Regions from separate parts of the Pseudolysinimonas kribbensis genome, predicted to be linked through region 2. Evidence: predicted binding sites of a transcription regulator. Region 2 holds the regulator's gene; the other holds the start of a gene.
The links. The regulator HspR, encoded in region 2, represses chaperone genes until heat shock. The targets are predictions, from matches to a motif close to AAGTTGAGTCNNNNNGACTCAACTT.
Positions count from the first base shown of each region.

Region 1: ABD285_RS00525 (Hsp20/alpha crystallin family protein) is a predicted target of HspR. The motif match lies at 3,987-4,011, and genes of this name have one in related genera.

Region 1 covers NZ_BAAAQO010000001.1:98,537-106,802, forward strand. The annotation lists gene ABD285_RS00500 (FAD-dependent oxidoreductase) at 1-885, shown strand, start outside; gene ABD285_RS00505 (hypothetical protein) at 1,203-1,874, opposite strand; gene ABD285_RS00510 (DUF6114 domain-containing protein) at 1,919-2,536, opposite strand; gene ABD285_RS00515 (DUF6230 family protein) at 2,564-3,160, opposite strand; gene ABD285_RS00520 (TetR/AcrR family transcriptional regulator) at 3,265-3,864, shown strand; gene ABD285_RS00525 (Hsp20/alpha crystallin family protein) at 4,033-4,488, shown strand; gene ABD285_RS00530 (fibronectin type III domain-containing protein) at 4,552-8,266, opposite strand, start outside.
Region 2 covers NZ_BAAAQO010000002.1:725,337-733,602, forward strand. The annotation lists gene ABD285_RS04245 (MFS transporter) at 1-755, opposite strand, end outside; gene ABD285_RS04250 (DUF2165 domain-containing protein) at 752-1,348, opposite strand; gene dnaK (molecular chaperone DnaK) at 1,521-3,377, shown strand; gene ABD285_RS04260 (nucleotide exchange factor GrpE) at 3,378-3,998, shown strand; gene ABD285_RS04265 (DnaJ C-terminal domain-containing protein) at 4,007-4,987, shown strand; gene ABD285_RS04270 (heat shock protein transcriptional repressor HspR) at 5,001-5,417, shown strand; gene ABD285_RS04275 (GMC oxidoreductase) at 5,449-7,470, opposite strand; gene ABD285_RS04280 (carbohydrate ABC transporter permease) at 7,467-8,266, opposite strand, start outside.

The DNA of each region.
Region 1 (8,266 bases), on a different contig from region 2:
ACCGGGTTCATGCTGAGCGAGCCGCTCACCCTGCCGCCGCGACGCTGGCAGCAGCTGGCCGAGGCGGCGCTCGTCGGCCTCATCTCGAGCGTGGGGTTCGCGCTCGGCCCGCTCTACAGCTCGCCGCAGCTCGCGCTGCTGATCGGCAACCTGCTCGCCTTCCTCGTCGGGCAGCGGCGCGGCATCCGGCTGCAGTTCGAGGGCCGGCGCCAGCTCACGCCGACCAGCTGGGACTTCGCCTTCCGGCCGGCCGCGCCCGTGCGCTTCCGCCCTGGTCAGTACATGGAGCTCACACTCCCGCACAGCGGCACCGACGCCCGCGGGTGGCGGCGGGTCTTCAGCATCGCCACCGCGCCCGCGACCGGCGGCGTGCGGTTCGGGGTGCGGCTGCCCGACAAGCCGTCGAGCTTCAAGACCGCGCTCATGGCGCTCGAACCGGGCACCCCGGTCACGGCGACCTCGGTCAGCGGCGACTTCACGCTGCCGGCCGACCCGGCGCAGAAGCTCCTGCTCGTCGCGGGCGGCATCGGCGTCACGCCGTTCGTCGGACAGCTGCAGCAAGCCGCCGGCGAGCCGCAGCCGCGGGATGTCGTGCTGGTCTACGCCGTCTCGTCGGCGACCGAGCTCGCGTACGCTGCCGAGCTCGAGGCCGCCGGCGTGCGCGTCGTCGTGGTCTGCCCCGATCGCCCGCTCGTGCTGCCGGAGCACTGGTCGTGGGTGCAGGGCGATGCGCTCAGCGCGGGCATCGTCCACGACAACGTGCCGGATGCCCGCGACCGCATCGCCTACGTCTCCGGTGCGCCGGCGGCGGTCTCCGCCCTCAAGCGCGCGCTGCGCGGCACGGGCGTGCGCCGGGTGCGCACCGACACCTTCATCGGCTACTGAGCGCGGCGTCGTCGCGACGTCCCCTCCCATCGCCCCGCGGCGTCCCGCGTCGCCCCGTCGCCACGCCTCGTCGCGGCCTCCGGTGCGACGTCCCTGCCCATGCGGGCTGGCGCCCCCGGCGTCGCCCGCGTCGCCCCGCCCGCCCCGCGTCGCCCCGCCCGCCCCGCCCGTCAAAGGTTCAGGATGACGCCGGCGCGGCGCGAGGTCCCGGGCCACGGCGCGCGACCGCATCCTGAACTTTCGACGAAGCGGGAGGCGACGAAGCCGGAGGCGACGAAGCGGGAGGTCGCGCCGCGGGTCAGCGGTGCGCGGCCGGATCAGTGGCCCTGGGTCACCACGAGGTGCGACGGCGTCATCGTCATCCGGTCGGAGATCACCCCGACGAGTCCGAGGTGCACGCCGAGCAGGGTCTGCGGCAGCTCGTCGCCCGGCAGCGGGGTGTCCGCGCCGAGCGTGAGGCCGAGTCCGCCCGGCAGCGTCGCGGTCGCCGAGTCGATGTAGGCCGAGACGTGTCCGCTCAGCACCATCTGCCGCGAGGTCGTCACGCCGCTGTCGCCGCCCGCGGTCTTGCGCACGTCGAGCACGAAGTCGTTGATCGTCACGCTCGACGCCTGCAGCCGGATGACGGTGGTACGCGACCCGTCCTTGAGCGGCACGGTCACGAGCGATACGACCGGGATGCTGCCGAACGAGATCGACGATCCCCCGAGCTGCGCCGCCGGCAGCGTGAACGTCATGCTGTCGTCGGGCGAGGCGACCAGCGGGACCGGCGGCAGACCGCCGGCATTGTCCTGCGGGTCGCTCGACGAACCGCCGCCGAGCAGCCCGCCGAGTCCCCCGCCGCCCGATCCCGTGCCGGTTCCGGTACCCCCACCGCTGGTGGGCGACGGCGACGGGCTCGGCGACGACGGCGTGCAGATGATGCCGAGCAGGCACCCCTCCGCCGCCCCCGGCGCGCGCGCCGCCCCGATCGAGGCGATCGAGGCCACGACGAGCAGCAGAGCCGCTGCCCGGTTGAATCGGCGCCGGCCGGTCAGGACCGGCCCGGCACGAAAGGGCGGGGTTCCCCCGGGGTCCTCTTGGACGAGGAGGCGCCGGCGCCACCGCGCCGCGCCGCGGCGCGGGCCTTGAGCGTGGCGTAGTCGACGGCCTCCGCATGTACGACGCCGGCGTGCCCGGCGCGATGCGCGGGTTCGGGATCGGGCGCAGCGGGGGGCTGCGTCGCGACGTTCTCCGCCGCCGCCACGCCCTCGGCGGAGTCCGCCGCGGACGAGACCCGGGCCCGCCACGCGACGACGATGACGCCGCCGACGGCTCCCAGCAGCATCCCGAGCAGGAATCCGCCGAGGTTGACCCCGACGAGCGAGTAGACAGCGAGCACGAGCGCGAAGATGCCGTAGAAGAGATGCTGCGCGGGCGTCACGATCGCCAGAACACCGAGCAGTACCAGGAGCGCCGGGATCACCGTCGCCTGGAACCCCTCGAAGCCCATCGAGATGTGGATGTTGCCGAGGTCGAGCTGGCCGGAGAAGAACATCTCGACGCCGGCGAGGGCGAGCAGGATGCCGCCGACGAGCGGGCGCTCCCGTCGCCAGACGCGGAATCCGGTCACGGTGTCGCCTCCGGCGCGGGTCATGCGGATCGCGGTCATGTCATCGTCCTCCCGATCGGCCGATGCCTAGAAGCACTCCTTGCCGTCGGTGGTCACCTGCATGTGCATCCCGTTCAGCGTGAACACGGCGGCCGTGGTCGACCACGAGATCTGCTGGAGGTCGGTGATATGCAGAGCGCTCGAGTCCTGGGCGAAGTCGCCGACGGCGCCCTTGGCCTTGGTCTGCACGGTCGAGGCGTCGACCCCGATGCGCACGTCGTCGAAGCTCGTGTTGCCCTTGAGGTCGGTCATGCCGATCTGCAGGTCGGTCGCCTCGGCGGGCGTTCCGCCGCCGCCGGCCGTGATGATCGCGCCGACCTTGCCGAGCGGGGTGTCGGCCACGACCGACTGGCACAGGTTCGTGAGCTTGGCCTGGCCGATGTTGGCGATCGCGACGGCGTGCTGCTTGCCCGCGGTGTCGGTCGCGACGCCCGCGTACTGCGAGAAGCTCGTGCCGTCGAGCTGCGACGCGGCGATCTTGAACTGGCTGCCGGAGATGGTCATCGACACCGGCACCGCGCCCTGCGCGACGCCGCCGATGACGAGGGTGGACACGATCGCGACGGGCACCGCGGCGAGCAGGATGCGGCCGGCGTACGAGCCCGTGACCTTCTTGAGCTTCATCGATCCTCTTCGATCTCAGCCCAGCCAGTTGTTCGGTTGTGACGTCCGGTTCCGAGCGTACCGGCTATTGACACCCTGTCAATAGGTGGGACAGTGGAGAGGTCATGGTGGAGGAACGACGCACCCGGCTGACCCCCGACGAGCGGCGGGCGCAGCTCGTCGCGCTCGGGGTCGCCGCCCTCGCGCACTCCCCGCTCGAGGACGTCACGATGGAGCTCCTCTCGGAGCAGGCCGGCGTCTCGCGGGCCCTGCTCTTCCACTACTTCGGCTCCAAGCAGGGCATGCACCACGCGATCGTGCTCACCGCGCGCGACAGCATGCTGCGCGCCACCGAGCCGCGGCCGGAGCTGGCGCCGCTGGATCGTCTGCGCGACACGTTGGATCGGGTGGTCGGGTTCGTGCGGGAGCACCCCGCGACCTTCTACTCGCTCGTGCGCGGCGCGGCGAGCGGCTCCCCCGAGGTGCGCGAGCTCGTCGAGGAGGCGCGCAACGCCCAGGCCGAGCGCGCCGTCTCGGTCTTCCTCGAGCTCGGCGAACCCGACAGCCGGCGGCTGCGGATCGCGCTGAGAGCCTGGGTCGCGATGGCCGAGCAGGAGATGGTGGATGCCGCCCTCGCCACCGACCTCCCCGCCGCGGAGATCGTGGGCCTGCTCATCGCGGCGGCCGAGGCGACCGCGGGGGCCGCGTCGCCGATCCGGCACTGACCGCGTCCTGATCGGGCGCTGATCGGGCCCTGATCGGGCCCTGATCGGGCATTCTGCGCTGTTCGCCGTAGGCGCACGGCGCGATCTTGGCACTCCCCCGTGCCGAGTGCTAACTTGTTTCAAAGTTGAGTCATACCGACTCATATCGTTGAGTCTCAGGAGGATTCGATGGCCATGTACTTCGACCCGTTCCAGGCGATCGACCGCGTCGCCGGCCAGCTGCTCGACCAGCGCCACGGCCCGCGGCTGATGCCGATGGACCTCTACCGCGACGGCGACCACTACGTGCTGAACGCCGACCTGCCGGGCGTCGACCCGGGCAGCGTCGACATCGACGTGGACGGTCAGCTGCTCACGATCCGCGCCGAGCGCACCCCCCGCAGCCAGGAGGGCGTGAAGTGGCTCGCCCGCGAGCGCAGCGGCGGCTCGTTCCTGCGGCAGTTCACGCTCGGCCAGGGCGTGGAGACGTCGAACATCTCGGCGTCCTACGAGAACGGCGTGCTGAGCGTCGTCATCCCCATCGCCGAGAAGGCCAAGCCGCGCAAGATCGAGGTCCAGACCTCGACCGCGCAGCTCGCCGACGGCGCGCCGGCCCCCGCGGTGGAGGAGACCCCCGCCGCCTGACCCGGCAGCGAGATCGCGCGAATGCCCCGTTGCAGCACGGCTGCACGGGGCATTCGCGTCACCTCAGCGGGTGCCGGTCGCGACTCGCGCTTCGCGGTCGTGGCGGCGACGGCGCGCGATCACGAACCACGTGATGAGCGCCAGCAGGGCGATCAGCCCGACGAGCAGGAGCCACCACCAGCTGCCTCCCGCGGCGGGAGCGGGCGGCGCGTCGTGCGCGACCGGCAGCACCCGGATGCCGACCTGCATGGTCACGTCGTGACCCTCGGCGTCGACTCCCGACACGATCAGCGTGTGCGCACCGGGCGCCATGCTGTACGGCAGGCGCACGAGCTGGGCGAGCGACCCGTCGTGATCGGTTCGCGTCGCGACGAGCTGCTGCAGGTGCGACATGCCCCACGTCACGACCTCGGAGTCGGGTGCCAGTCCGGACACGTCGATCTGCGTGCTGCCGCCGCGCACGATCTCGATCACGCCATCCGGCCCCGTCGGTGTCCGGTGGCCGTCCTGCCAACCCGAGACCGTCATGCGCAGGCCGTTGCCCGTCGTCAGCACCGTGCGGCCGGCGTGCGTGGAGATCCGCGAGGGGACCGGGTCGCCGCCGGACTGGACCGTGCCGGTGCCCGGGGTCGAGTGGTTCACGCCGCGCAGGCTCGCGGGGATGCCCGCTCCCCCGACCTGGCTGCTCTCGGTGGGCTCGTCGGCGGAGCTCACACGGGGTTCGGCCGGCGTCGGCACGGCTGCCGTCGTCGTCGGGGCGGCGGGGACGACGGGCGCGATGGCGCTGCCGGTCCGGGCGGCCGAGGCGTCGCGGTAACCGCCCCGCACGGCCGTGACCGTGACGGTCGCGCTCGCGCCGGCCGCCAGACCGGAGACCGTCACGCGGTCCCCGGAGCGCGTGACCGAACCGGCGGTCGTGGCGACCCGGTAGCCGCCCAGCGCCGAGTAGTCCGTGATCACGACGACGAATCCACCGTGCGCCGAGATCGCGGCGCCGAGCACCGGGGCGACGCCGAGGGCGATCGCGGTGCCGGCGACGTCCGAGGTCGCGTCGAGTGAGCCCGGCACCGTCGCCGTCAGGTGCACCGTGGTGCCGATACCCGCGCCGAGGCCCGTGACGGTCACCGTCGATCCGCTGAGCGTGGCGGTCCCCGCGTCGGCGGTCGCCGTGTAGCTCGCGGCCGGATCGGCCGTGAACGTGAAGGTGAAGCCGTCGAGAGTGCGGGTGACGGCCCCGATGCCGGGCGCCGTGCCGTTCGGGAACGAGGTGCCGCTCGCCGTCGAGGCCGCGACGGTGTGCCCTGCGGAGGTCGCCGACACGGTCGTCACCGACGTGACCGCCGCGCCGAGGCCGCTGACCGTGACGGTGTCGCCGGAGCGGACCACCGTTCCGCCGTCGGCCTGCACGAAGGAGTAGGTGAGGCCGGGGTCGTAGTCCTCGATCACGAAGCGGTATCCGCCCGCCAGCGGCGTAGCGGCCGAGAGTCCCGGCGCCGTCGTCGGCAGCAGCACGGTCGCACCGGTGGATGCCGTGGCGATCGACGCGCCGGGATCGGTCGCCGTGATGTCCAGGGTCACGGTCACGCCCGCGCCGACGCCCGAGACGACGCCGTGGCCCGTGCCGTCGATCACGACGACCCCCGTCGGCGACAGTCGCGTCTCGTAGACGAGCGCGGCGTCGTAGTTCGCGATCGTGAACGTGAAGCCGTCGGCCGTCGCCGTGACGTCGGCGAAGGCGGGCGCGACGCCCGCGGCGAGCGCGGTGCCCGTCACGGTGGAGACGCCGTCGGTGTAGCCGGCGTGCCGCACGGTCACGGTGACCGTGGCTGCGGCATCCGGTGCGAGTCCGGTGACCGTGATCACGCCCGCGTCGACGGAGGCGGACCCCGTGGTGCTCGCGACGGTGTAGACGCCGTCGGGGTCGAGACCGTCGACGGCCACGGTGAATCCGTCGGCCGTCCGGGACGGGGCGGCGAACAGCGGCGGGATGCCGCTGAGCAGCGCCGCGGCGCGCACGGTCGTGCTCGTCGTGACGTGACCCGGCTCGACCGAGGTGACGGTGACGTCCGCCGTCTCGCCCGGGGTGAGGCCCGTGACCGTCACGACGCCGCCGTCGAGCACGGCCGTGCCGGCGGAGCTCGTGACGGAGTAGACCGCCGACGAGTCGGGCAGGTCGACGTCGAAGACGAAGCCGTCCACGGTCGAGGTCGGGTCGGAGACGGAGGGCGCGGAGCCGGCGAGCAGGGCGGCACCGTGCTCGAGGGCCGACGCGATGCTCACGCCGGGGTCGGTCGCGGTCACGGTGACGTCGGATGCGGCGCCATCGGTGAGTCCGGTGACCGTCACGGTGGAGCCGGTGCGGGTGACCGCCGCGCCGTTCGTCGCGCTGACGGCGTAGTCGAGCGCGGCGTCGTAGTCGGAGATCTCGAAGCGGAACCCGGTGCCGGTGGAGACCAGCCCCGTGAGCACGGGCGCCGTGCCGACGGTCATCGCCACGCCGTCCTCCGCTGCGGTCGCATCGGTGGAACCGGTCCGCGAGACGACCACCGTGACGCGCGACCCGCCGCCCAGCGCGAGGCCGGACACCGTGACCACCGCGCCGTCGCGCGACACCGTCGCGCCGTGGGTCGCGCTGAACGCGTACGACGACGCGGCGTCGTAGTTCGCGATCGTGAACGCGAATCCGTCCGGCGCGGCCGTGAGGCCCGAGAAGGCCGGAGCGACGCCGTTCGCGAGCGCGGAGCCCGCGACGCTCGCCGACACGGTCGTGTACCCGGTGCGCGCGGCGACCAGCGTCACGGTCGAGGAGGCGGATGCCGCAAGGCCGGTGACCGTGATCGTCGGGCCGGAGCGGGTGACCGTGCCGGCGCTCGCCGAGACGGTGTAGGTCACGGCGGGGTCGTAGTTCGTGATCGCGACGTCGATGCCGTCGGCGGTCCGCGAGGGCGTGCCGAAGACGGGCGTGGCGCCCGGGGCCAGCGGCGTCACCGCGGTCGACGCGGCGCTGGCCGTACCGCTTCCGTTGCCGTTGGTCGCCGTGACCTGGAAGGTGTAGGCGGTCCCGTTGGTCAGCCCCGTGACCCGCAGGGTGGTGGCCGTGCCGGTGACCGCGCCGCACGCGGTGTACGCGCCGCCGCTCGAGCACAGCACCGTGTAGCCGCTGATCGCGCTCGCGCCGGTGCTCGTCGGAGCGGTCCACGCGATCGTCGCCGCACCATCCGCCGCCACCGCGGAGACGCCGGTCGGCGCGCCTGGTGTCATCGAGGGCGTCGCCGGCACGCGCGGGTCGGAGCGCTGGCTGTACATGCTGACCGAGTTGCGGGTCTGCAACGAGATCCAATACGTGGTCCCGTTGCCCAGGCCCGTGATCGTGCAGCTGAGCGCGGTCGTCGTGCAGGTGCCTGCGGTCGAGCCGCTCGACTGCGCCGAGAACGCGGTCGCGGTGTAGTCGCCGAGCACGCCGCCGTTGAGGCTCGGCGCCTGCCAGCTCACGATGACCTTGCCGTTGCCGCCGTTCACCACGATCCCCGTGGGATCGGGCGCCGACGGGTAGCCGTACGGGGTGCCGGCGACCGCGGCGGATGCCGCACCGGTGCCCGCGGTGCTCACCGCTCGCACGGCGACGCGGTACGCGGTGCCGTCGGTGAGGCCGGTGATCGCGATCGGGCTCGTCGTGCCCGCCGCCGCCCAGGTGGAGCCGCCATCCACCGAGTACTGGTAGCCGATGAGAGTTCCGTCGCCGATCGCGCCCGCGGTGAACGCCGCGGAGAGCGATCCG
Region 2 (8,266 bases):
CGCCAGAGCGCCGCGACGTCACGGCCGAGTACCGCGTAGGAGCGGAAGAACCCGACCCGCGGGCGCTGCACCTGCCCGGGCACGTGGTACTCCGGCACGGCGAGCAGGACCGGCAGCGCGGAGAGGAGGAACCACAGCGCGGCCAGGAGCATCGAGACCCGCACCGCGAGCCCCTCCGCGCTCGTCACGCCGAAGAGGCCGACGTCCGGGTGGATGAAGCCGAAGTAGAGGATGAGCAGCAGCACGATCCCGCCGAAGTAGCCCATCGCCCACCCGAACCCGCTCACCCGGCCGACCGTCCGGGGCGTCGAGACCTGCACGAGCATCGCGTTGTAGTTCACGGCGGCGAGTTCGAAGAAGACCGTTCCGACGGCCAGCAGGCCCACCCCCAGCCACAGCAGCACGGGGCTCGGCGAGACGAAGAACAGCCCCGCGATGCACAGGACGACGATGGCGGTGTTGACCGCGAGCCAGAACTTGCGCCGCCCGGATCCGTCGGAGCGCTGGCCCGTCACGGGTGCGATCAGCGCGACCACGAGTCCGGACAGCCCGATCCCCCATCCGAGCACCGAGGACGTGACGTCGGTCTCGCCGAAGCCCTTCGTGCTCGTCAGGTAGACGGTGAAGACGAAGGTGGTGACGACGGCGTTGAACGCCGACGAGCCCCAGTCCCAGAAGGCCCAGGCGACGATGCGCCGTCCTGGCACCCGTGTGCCGCGCTGCAGGTCGAGCCCGCGGACCAGTTCCGTCGTCATGCGCGCACCGTACCGGAACGCCGTGACCAGCCGGCCACCGGCACGTGGATCAGGATGAGCGTGACGGCTGCGAGCATCCCGGTGCGGAACGCGGCGTCGAGGCCGTTCCACTGCGTGGAGCGCCACATGCCGAACCACTCGCCGCCGACGGCGATGAAGCCGCCGAAGAACAGCGCGACGAGCATCAGGAGGCCGATGCTCGAGACCGAGCGGGCGGTGCGGAACTCGCCTCGCACCATGCCGGCGATCAGGAGCACGGTCGCCAGGATGAGCACGAGGGCGGCCGCCGACTCCCACACGATGATCGCGACGTAGGCGACGTTCCACGCCGCCGGGTCGGTGATCGCGCGCCACATGATGTCGGGGTCGAGCCCGACGCCCGGCCGGCCGCCGAGGTTCGTCGTGTCCATCGAGAGCACGTGCTGCACGAAGGCGAAGTTCGTGCCGTAGTCGGTGATGTTGCCGAGTGCGACGAGGAGGATGTCGGCGGCGTTCACGGCCACCAGGAGCGTCACCGCCATGGGCAGCGATCCGATCACCTGCCACCACCGGCGGGCGTGCGGCTCGGGGACGGGCAGCGCTGCGTCATCCATGCGGCCATCCTGGCATCCGGCCCCCTCGGCGGGAAGGAAGTGCGGCGGCCGGCCGTTGAAGAACTTGAGCGACCTCGACTCAACTCGACTTGACAGCGGTTATCCACAGGTCGCAGAATTGATGCGGTCCGGCTCAACTCCGGACACCACGAACCTGAGGAGTAGCAAGAACATGGCACGAGCCGTCGGTATCGACCTCGGCACCACCAACTCGGTCGTCTCCGTCCTCGAGGGCGGCGAGCCGACCGTCATCGCGAACGCGGAGGGATTCCGCACGACGCCGTCGGTGGTGGCCTTCACGAAGGACGGCGAGGTGCTCGTCGGCGAGACCGCGAAGCGCCAGGCCGTCACCAACGTCGACCGCACCATCGCCTCGGTCAAGCGCCACATGGGCACGGACTGGAAGGCGGAGGTCGACGGCAAGAAGTACACGCCGCAGGAGATCTCGGCGCGCATCCTGCAGAAGCTCAAGCGGGACGCCGAGCAGTACCTCGGCGAGGACGTGACCGACGCGGTCATCACCGTGCCGGCCTACTTCAACGACGCCGAGCGCCAGGCCACCAAGGAGGCCGGCGAGATCGCGGGCCTCAACGTGCTCCGCATCATCAACGAGCCCACCGCGGCGGCGCTCGCCTACGGCCTCGACAAGGGCAAGGAGGACGAGCTCATCCTCGTCTTCGACCTCGGCGGCGGCACGTTCGACGTCTCGCTGCTCGAGGTGGGCAAGGACGACGACTTCTCGACCATTCAGGTGCGCTCGACCGCGGGCGACAACCGCCTCGGCGGCGACGACTGGGACCAGCGGGTCGTCGAGTGGCTCATCAAGAAGTTCAAGGAGACCACGGGCGTCGACGTCTCGAAGGACAAGATCGCCCTGCAGCGCCTCAAGGAGGCCGCGGAGCAGGCGAAGAAGGAGCTCTCGTCGAGCATGTCGGCGAGCATCCAGCTGCCCTACCTGTCGCTCACCGAGAACGGCCCGGCCAACCTCGACGAGACCCTGACCCGCGCCCAGTTCGAGCAGATGACCTCCGACCTCCTGGACCGCACCAAGAAGCCGTTCCAGGACGTCATCAAGGAGGCCGGCATCAAGGTGGCCGACATCGCGCACGTCGTGCTCGTCGGCGGCTCCACCCGCATGCCCGCGGTCAGCGAGCTGGTCAAGAAGGAGACCGACGGCAAGGAGCCCAACAAGGGCGTCAACCCGGATGAGGTGGTCGCCGTCGGCGCCGCCCTCCAGGCCGGCGTGCTGAAGGGCGAGCGCAAGGACGTCCTCCTGATCGACGTGACCCCGCTGAGCCTCGGCATCGAGACCAAGGGCGGGATCATGACCAAGCTCATCGAGCGCAACACGGCCATCCCGACCAAGCGCAGCGAGACCTTCACGACCGCCGATGACAACCAGCCGTCGGTCGCCATCCAGGTCTTCCAGGGCGAGCGCGACTTCACGCGCGACAACAAGGCGCTCGGCACGTTCGAGCTCACCGGCATCGCGCCGGCGCCGCGCGGCGTGCCCCAGGTCGAGGTGACCTTCGACATCGACGCCAACGGCATCGTGGAGGTCTCCGCGAAGGACAAGGGCACCGGCAAGGAGCAGTCCATCAAGATCACCGGCGGCTCGTCCCTCCCCAAGGAGGACATCGAGCGCATGGTGCGCGAGGCCGAGGAGCACGCGGCGGAGGACAAGGCACGGCGCGAGAGCGCCGAGGTGCGCAACAACGCCGAGCAGCTCGCGTACTCGATCGACAAGCTCATCAAGGACAACGACGACAAGCTGCCGGATGACGTGAAGACCGAGGTGCAGGCCGACGTCGACGCGCTCAAGACGGCGCTGCAGGGCGAGGACGACGCGGCCGTGAAGACCGCGTTCGACAAGCTCAACACGTCGCAGACCAAGCTGGGCGAGGCGATCTACCAGAGCGGCCAGGCCGCGGAGGCCGGGGCCGGCGAGACCGCCGAGCCGGAGGCGTCGTCGAACGACGAGGACGTGGTCGACGCCGAGATCGTCGACGACGAGGAGCCGAAGAAGTAGATGGCCGACAAGGACGAGCACGAGAAGGAGCCCCGCTTCCGCGACAAGCGGAGGGTGGACCCCGAGACGGGCGACGTCCGTGAGCCGCAGGCCGAGGACGGGTCCCCCGCCGACGTGGAGTCGGCGGAGGACCTGGTCCAGGCCGAGGACGCGGATGTCGAGCTGAGCGACGACGACCTGGCGCTGCTCGCCGAGGCCGAGCGCGACCTCGTGGGCGAGTACCGCGAGCGCGCGGCCCGCGCGGAGGCGGAGCTGAAGAACTTCCGCACCCGCGTCGAACGCGACCGTCAGGCGAATCGCGACGCGGTCATCGCCGAGGTGATCCGCACACTGCTGCCGGTGATCGACGACCTCGACCGCGCCGACGCGCACGGCGACCTGACCGAGGGCAGCCCCCTCGCGCTCATCGCGTCGAAGCTCCGCGGCGGCTTCGAGAGGTACGGCCTGACCCGGGTCGGTGAGAAGGGCGAGCCCTTCGACCCGAAGTTCCACGAGGCACTCGTGCAGCTGCCGAGCCCCGACGCGACCAGCCAGACGATCGCCGACGTCATCGAGGTCGGCTACGCCCTCGGCGACCGGCTGATCCGCCCGGCCAAGGTCGCCGTCAGCGTTCCCGAGTAAGGAAGCACGTGGCCAGTCAGGACTGGTTCGACAAGGACTTCTACGCCGTTCTCGGCGTCAAGAAGGACGTGTCGGACGCGGAGCTGAAGAAGGTGTACCGCAAGCTCGCGCGGCAGTACCACCCCGATTCCAATCAGGGGGATGCGGCCGCCGAGTCGCGCTTCAAGGAGATCAGCGAGGCGTACTCGGTGCTCTCCGACAAGGAGCAGCGGGCCGAGTACGACCAGGTGCGGGCCATGGGGTCGGGCGCCCGGTTCACCGCGGGCGGCGCCGGCGCGGGCGGCTTCGAGGATGTCTTCGGCGGGATGTTCGGGCAGGGCGGCGGCCGCCGCACCGCCTACCAGCAGGCCGACTTCGACGACATCCTGGGCGGGATGTTCGGCGGCGGCCGGTTCGGCCAGTCGACGGGCGGCTTCCGCGGCTACGGCGGCCCGAGCCGGGGGGCCGACGCGACCGCCGATACGACCCTGGACTTCGTGACCGCGATCCGCGGCGAGACCGTCAAGCTCACCATGCAGTCCGGGCGCGAGACGACGGTGAAGATCCCTGCCGGCGTCGCCGACGGGCAGAAGATCAAGCTCAAGGGGAAGGGACTGCCGAGCCCGGATGGCGGCCAGCCGGGCGACCTGATCCTCACGGTCAAGGTGCGCAAGCATCCGGTCTTCGAGCGCGACGGGCTCAACCTGCGCCTCGACGTGCCCGTGACCTTCGCCGAGGCGGCGCTCGGCGCGACGATCGAGGTGCCGACGTTCGACGGGGAGCCGGTCAAGCTGCGGATCGCGCCCGGCACCCCGAGCGGCCGCGTGCTGCGCGTGAAGGGCAAGGGCGTCACGACCGCGAAGGGGCAGGGCGACCTGCTCGCGACGGTCGAGATCGCCGTGCCGAGCCACCTCTCGGCCGAGGCGCAGCGCAAGCTCGAGGAGTTCGTCGAGACGCTCCCGACCGAGAACCCGCGCGACGACCTGCTCGCGAAGGCCCGGGCGAGCTAGGCGGGAGCGACCCATGGCCGATGTCGACGAGAACTCCCCGCTCTTCGCGATCGCGATCGCGGCCGAGCTCAGCAACATGCATCCGCAGACGCTGCGGCAGTACGACCGGCTGGGTCTCGTGTCGCCGCGGCGCACGGCGGGCCAGTCGCGCCGCTACAGCATGCGCGACGTGGTGCAGCTGCGGGAGATCGCGCGGCTGAGCGCGGAGGGGCTGAACCTGGAGGGCATCCGGCGCATCCTCGACCTCGAGAACCAGGTCGCGGCACTGCAATCGCGGGTGCGCGAGCTCGAGACGGCGCTCGCCGACGAGCTGCTGAACCGGCCCGGCCGGCGGGTCTTCGCGGCGCGGGAGTCCGGAGACGTGCTCCGGCTGCGCGCCGGTGAGCGCGTGCCGAAGCAGAACGAGGTGGTGGTCTGGCGCCCGTTCTGACGCCTTGTCGCCGGTTACTCGACCCGCTCCGTCAGGGCCAGTCGGCGAGGATCCGGTCGGCGACGCGCAGGCAGTTCGCGACGATCGTGAGCGTCGGGTTCACCGAACCGTTCGTCGGGTGCAGCGAGGCGTCGGCGACGTAGACCCGTCGCGCGCCGTGCAGGCGGCCGTCGGCTCCCGTCGCCGCGTGCGCCGGATCCTCGCCCATCCGAGCGGTGCCGGAGGAGTGCTCTCCCGCCGCGGATGCCGTCGCCGTCCTGCGCTGCATGCGTCGCGCGACCTCGGTCGCGCCCGACGCCTCCAGCCAGGTGATCGACTCGCGCGCCATTCCGGCCTCGATCTCGAGCGATGCGGGATGGGTGTCCTTGCGCAGACGAGCTCCGGGTGCGCCCCAGCGGTCCCGCGCCGATTCGGCGAGCGTGACGCGCGAGGTCGCGAGCGGTACCTCCTGGCCCATCCCGAACACACCGAACACGTTGCGGCGCCCCTCGCGCATCCACCGCTTGTGCTCCAGGCCCCAGCCCGGCACCCCGTCGGTGGGCGGGTCGGACGCCATCGTGAGCGGCAGCAGCGTCATGAGATCGACCAGCACCCCGCCGCCCCACGGGATGGTGTCCGCGTGCACGTGCTCGAGCGTCGCGACGGAGTGGCCCGGCCCGATCCAGGTCTTGGCGGGCGGGTCGATCACACCGAGCACGGTCGTGAAGCGGTGGTCGTGCAGGTAGCGGCCGAGGTGGTCGTTGCCGAGCCCGCTCGCCATCAGCAGCCGGGGGGTCTCGACGGCGCCCGCCGACACGATCACGACGTCGGCCTCGACGACGAGCTCCCGCGGCGTCGGCGTCGACGCGTCGGCCATCACGCGCACCGTCGCGGTCGACTCGCCGTCCTCGACGCGCACCGCCTCCGCGTCGAGCAGCAGCTCGCACCGACCGGTCGCCAGCGCGAGGGGGATGAAGGTGTTGTGGGCGCCGTTCTTGGCATCCACCGGGCAGGCGTGCCCGACGCACTGCGGGCACCGCACGCAGGCGGCCCGCCCGTTGCGGGGCACGCTGTTGATCGCGAGCGGGATCGGTCCCCATCCCCAGCCGAGCGCCGCGGCGCCCGCGCCGAGCACCTCGCGCGACCGCTCGGTGCCCATCGCGGGCATCGGGTAGCGGGTGCTGCGACGCGTCCGGGCGGTCAGCGCGCCCTCGGAGCCGGCGACGCCGAGCTCCTGCTCCGCCTGGGAGTAGTACGGCTCCAGCTCGTCGTAGCCGACCGGCCAGTCGGCGAGACTCGCGCCCGCCGGATTGCCGTACTCGCTGGCCATGCGGAAGTCCTCGGGCAGGAATCTCCAGGCCATGCCCTGCCAGATCCGGGTGCCGCCGCCGGGCAGCATCGCGTTGAGGCCGTAGCGGGCCGCATCGCCGTCACCGTCGATGACCGTCTCGCCACCGTCGTCATCGACGTGGATGCGGGGATGCCCGGCCCCGGGACCCGCCGACGGCCGGTACACCGCGTTGCGCTTGTCGTGGAGGTGGTCGCCGCGCAGCTCCGAGTTCGGCTTCCACGCCGCGCGCTCCAGGAGCAGCACGTGCTTGCCCGCGGCGGTCAGGGAGCGCGCGACGGCACCGCCGCCGGGGCCCGAGCCGATGACGATCGCGTCGTAGCGGCGCCGGACGCGGCGGGAGTCGACGGTGCGCGGAGCCGGGGCGTCGATCGGCGTGACGCCCGCCGGCACATCGTGGAAGCCCACCATGCGCAGGCCCTCCGGGTCCCGGCCGCCCGACGATGCGTAGAAGCCCTCCCAGCAGACCCGCTGGAGCGCCCGGAACTCGATCGCGCCCTCCGGATGCTGCGCGGCGGCCGCGAGGGCGGCATCCTGATCGGCCTCATCGAGTTCGGCGAACCCGGGGCCCAGGCGCGCGGCGAGGGCCGAGAGCAACGGACGCGCCCAGTCGAGCTCCGGGCCGGCCGACTCCAGGTAGGCGCCGACTCCGCCTGCCCAGCCGGCGCGCCAGCCGTCGGCCGGGATGACCCGGTCGACGGCCGCGCGCAGGGTGCGCTCGCTCACCTTCCGGCGAGCGAGCCGCCGATGCCGCCGACGCTGAAGTAGCGGTTGAGCAGCGCGAAGATCAGCACGGGCGGGATCATCATCACGACCGCCACGGTCATGACGAGGCCCCAGTTGGCCTGGTTCTGCTGGAAGAAGCTCTGGAGCCCGACCGGCAGGGTCTTCACGGTGTCCGACTTCAGGAACACCGATGCGATGAGGTAGTCGTTCCAGGCGAGCAGGAAGCAGAAGATCGCCGTCGACAGGATGCCGGGTAGCGAGTTGCGCAGGACGATCCGCGTGAAGCTGCCCAGCACGCTCGTGCCGTCCATCCAGGCGGCCTCCTCGAGCGTGATCGGGATCGAGTCGAAGTAGGCGGCCATCATCCAGGTCGCCACCGAGAGGGTGCTGCCGACGTAGACGATCGTGACGCCGAACAGGTTGTCGACGAGCCCGAACTGGGCGAACAGGATGAACAGCGGGATCACCGCGGTGACCACCGGCAGGGACTGCACGATGAACAGCACGAGCGAGTACCCCGACACGAAGCGGTTGCGGCCGCGGGAGAGCACGTAGCCGGCCGGCGCCGCCACCACGACGGCCACGACGACGGTCGCGAGGGTCACCGTGAGGCTGTTGGTCAGCCAGGTGAGCACGCCCGTCTCGGTGAACGCCTTCGCGTAGTTCTCGGTCGTGAAGCCGGTCGCCGAAGACCCGAGCGACGGGGTCAGCGAGAGCACCACGACCGCGACGATCGGGATCAGCACGATGCCCGTGATGACGATGATGCCGATGAACCGGCCCCACTTGCCGCGGG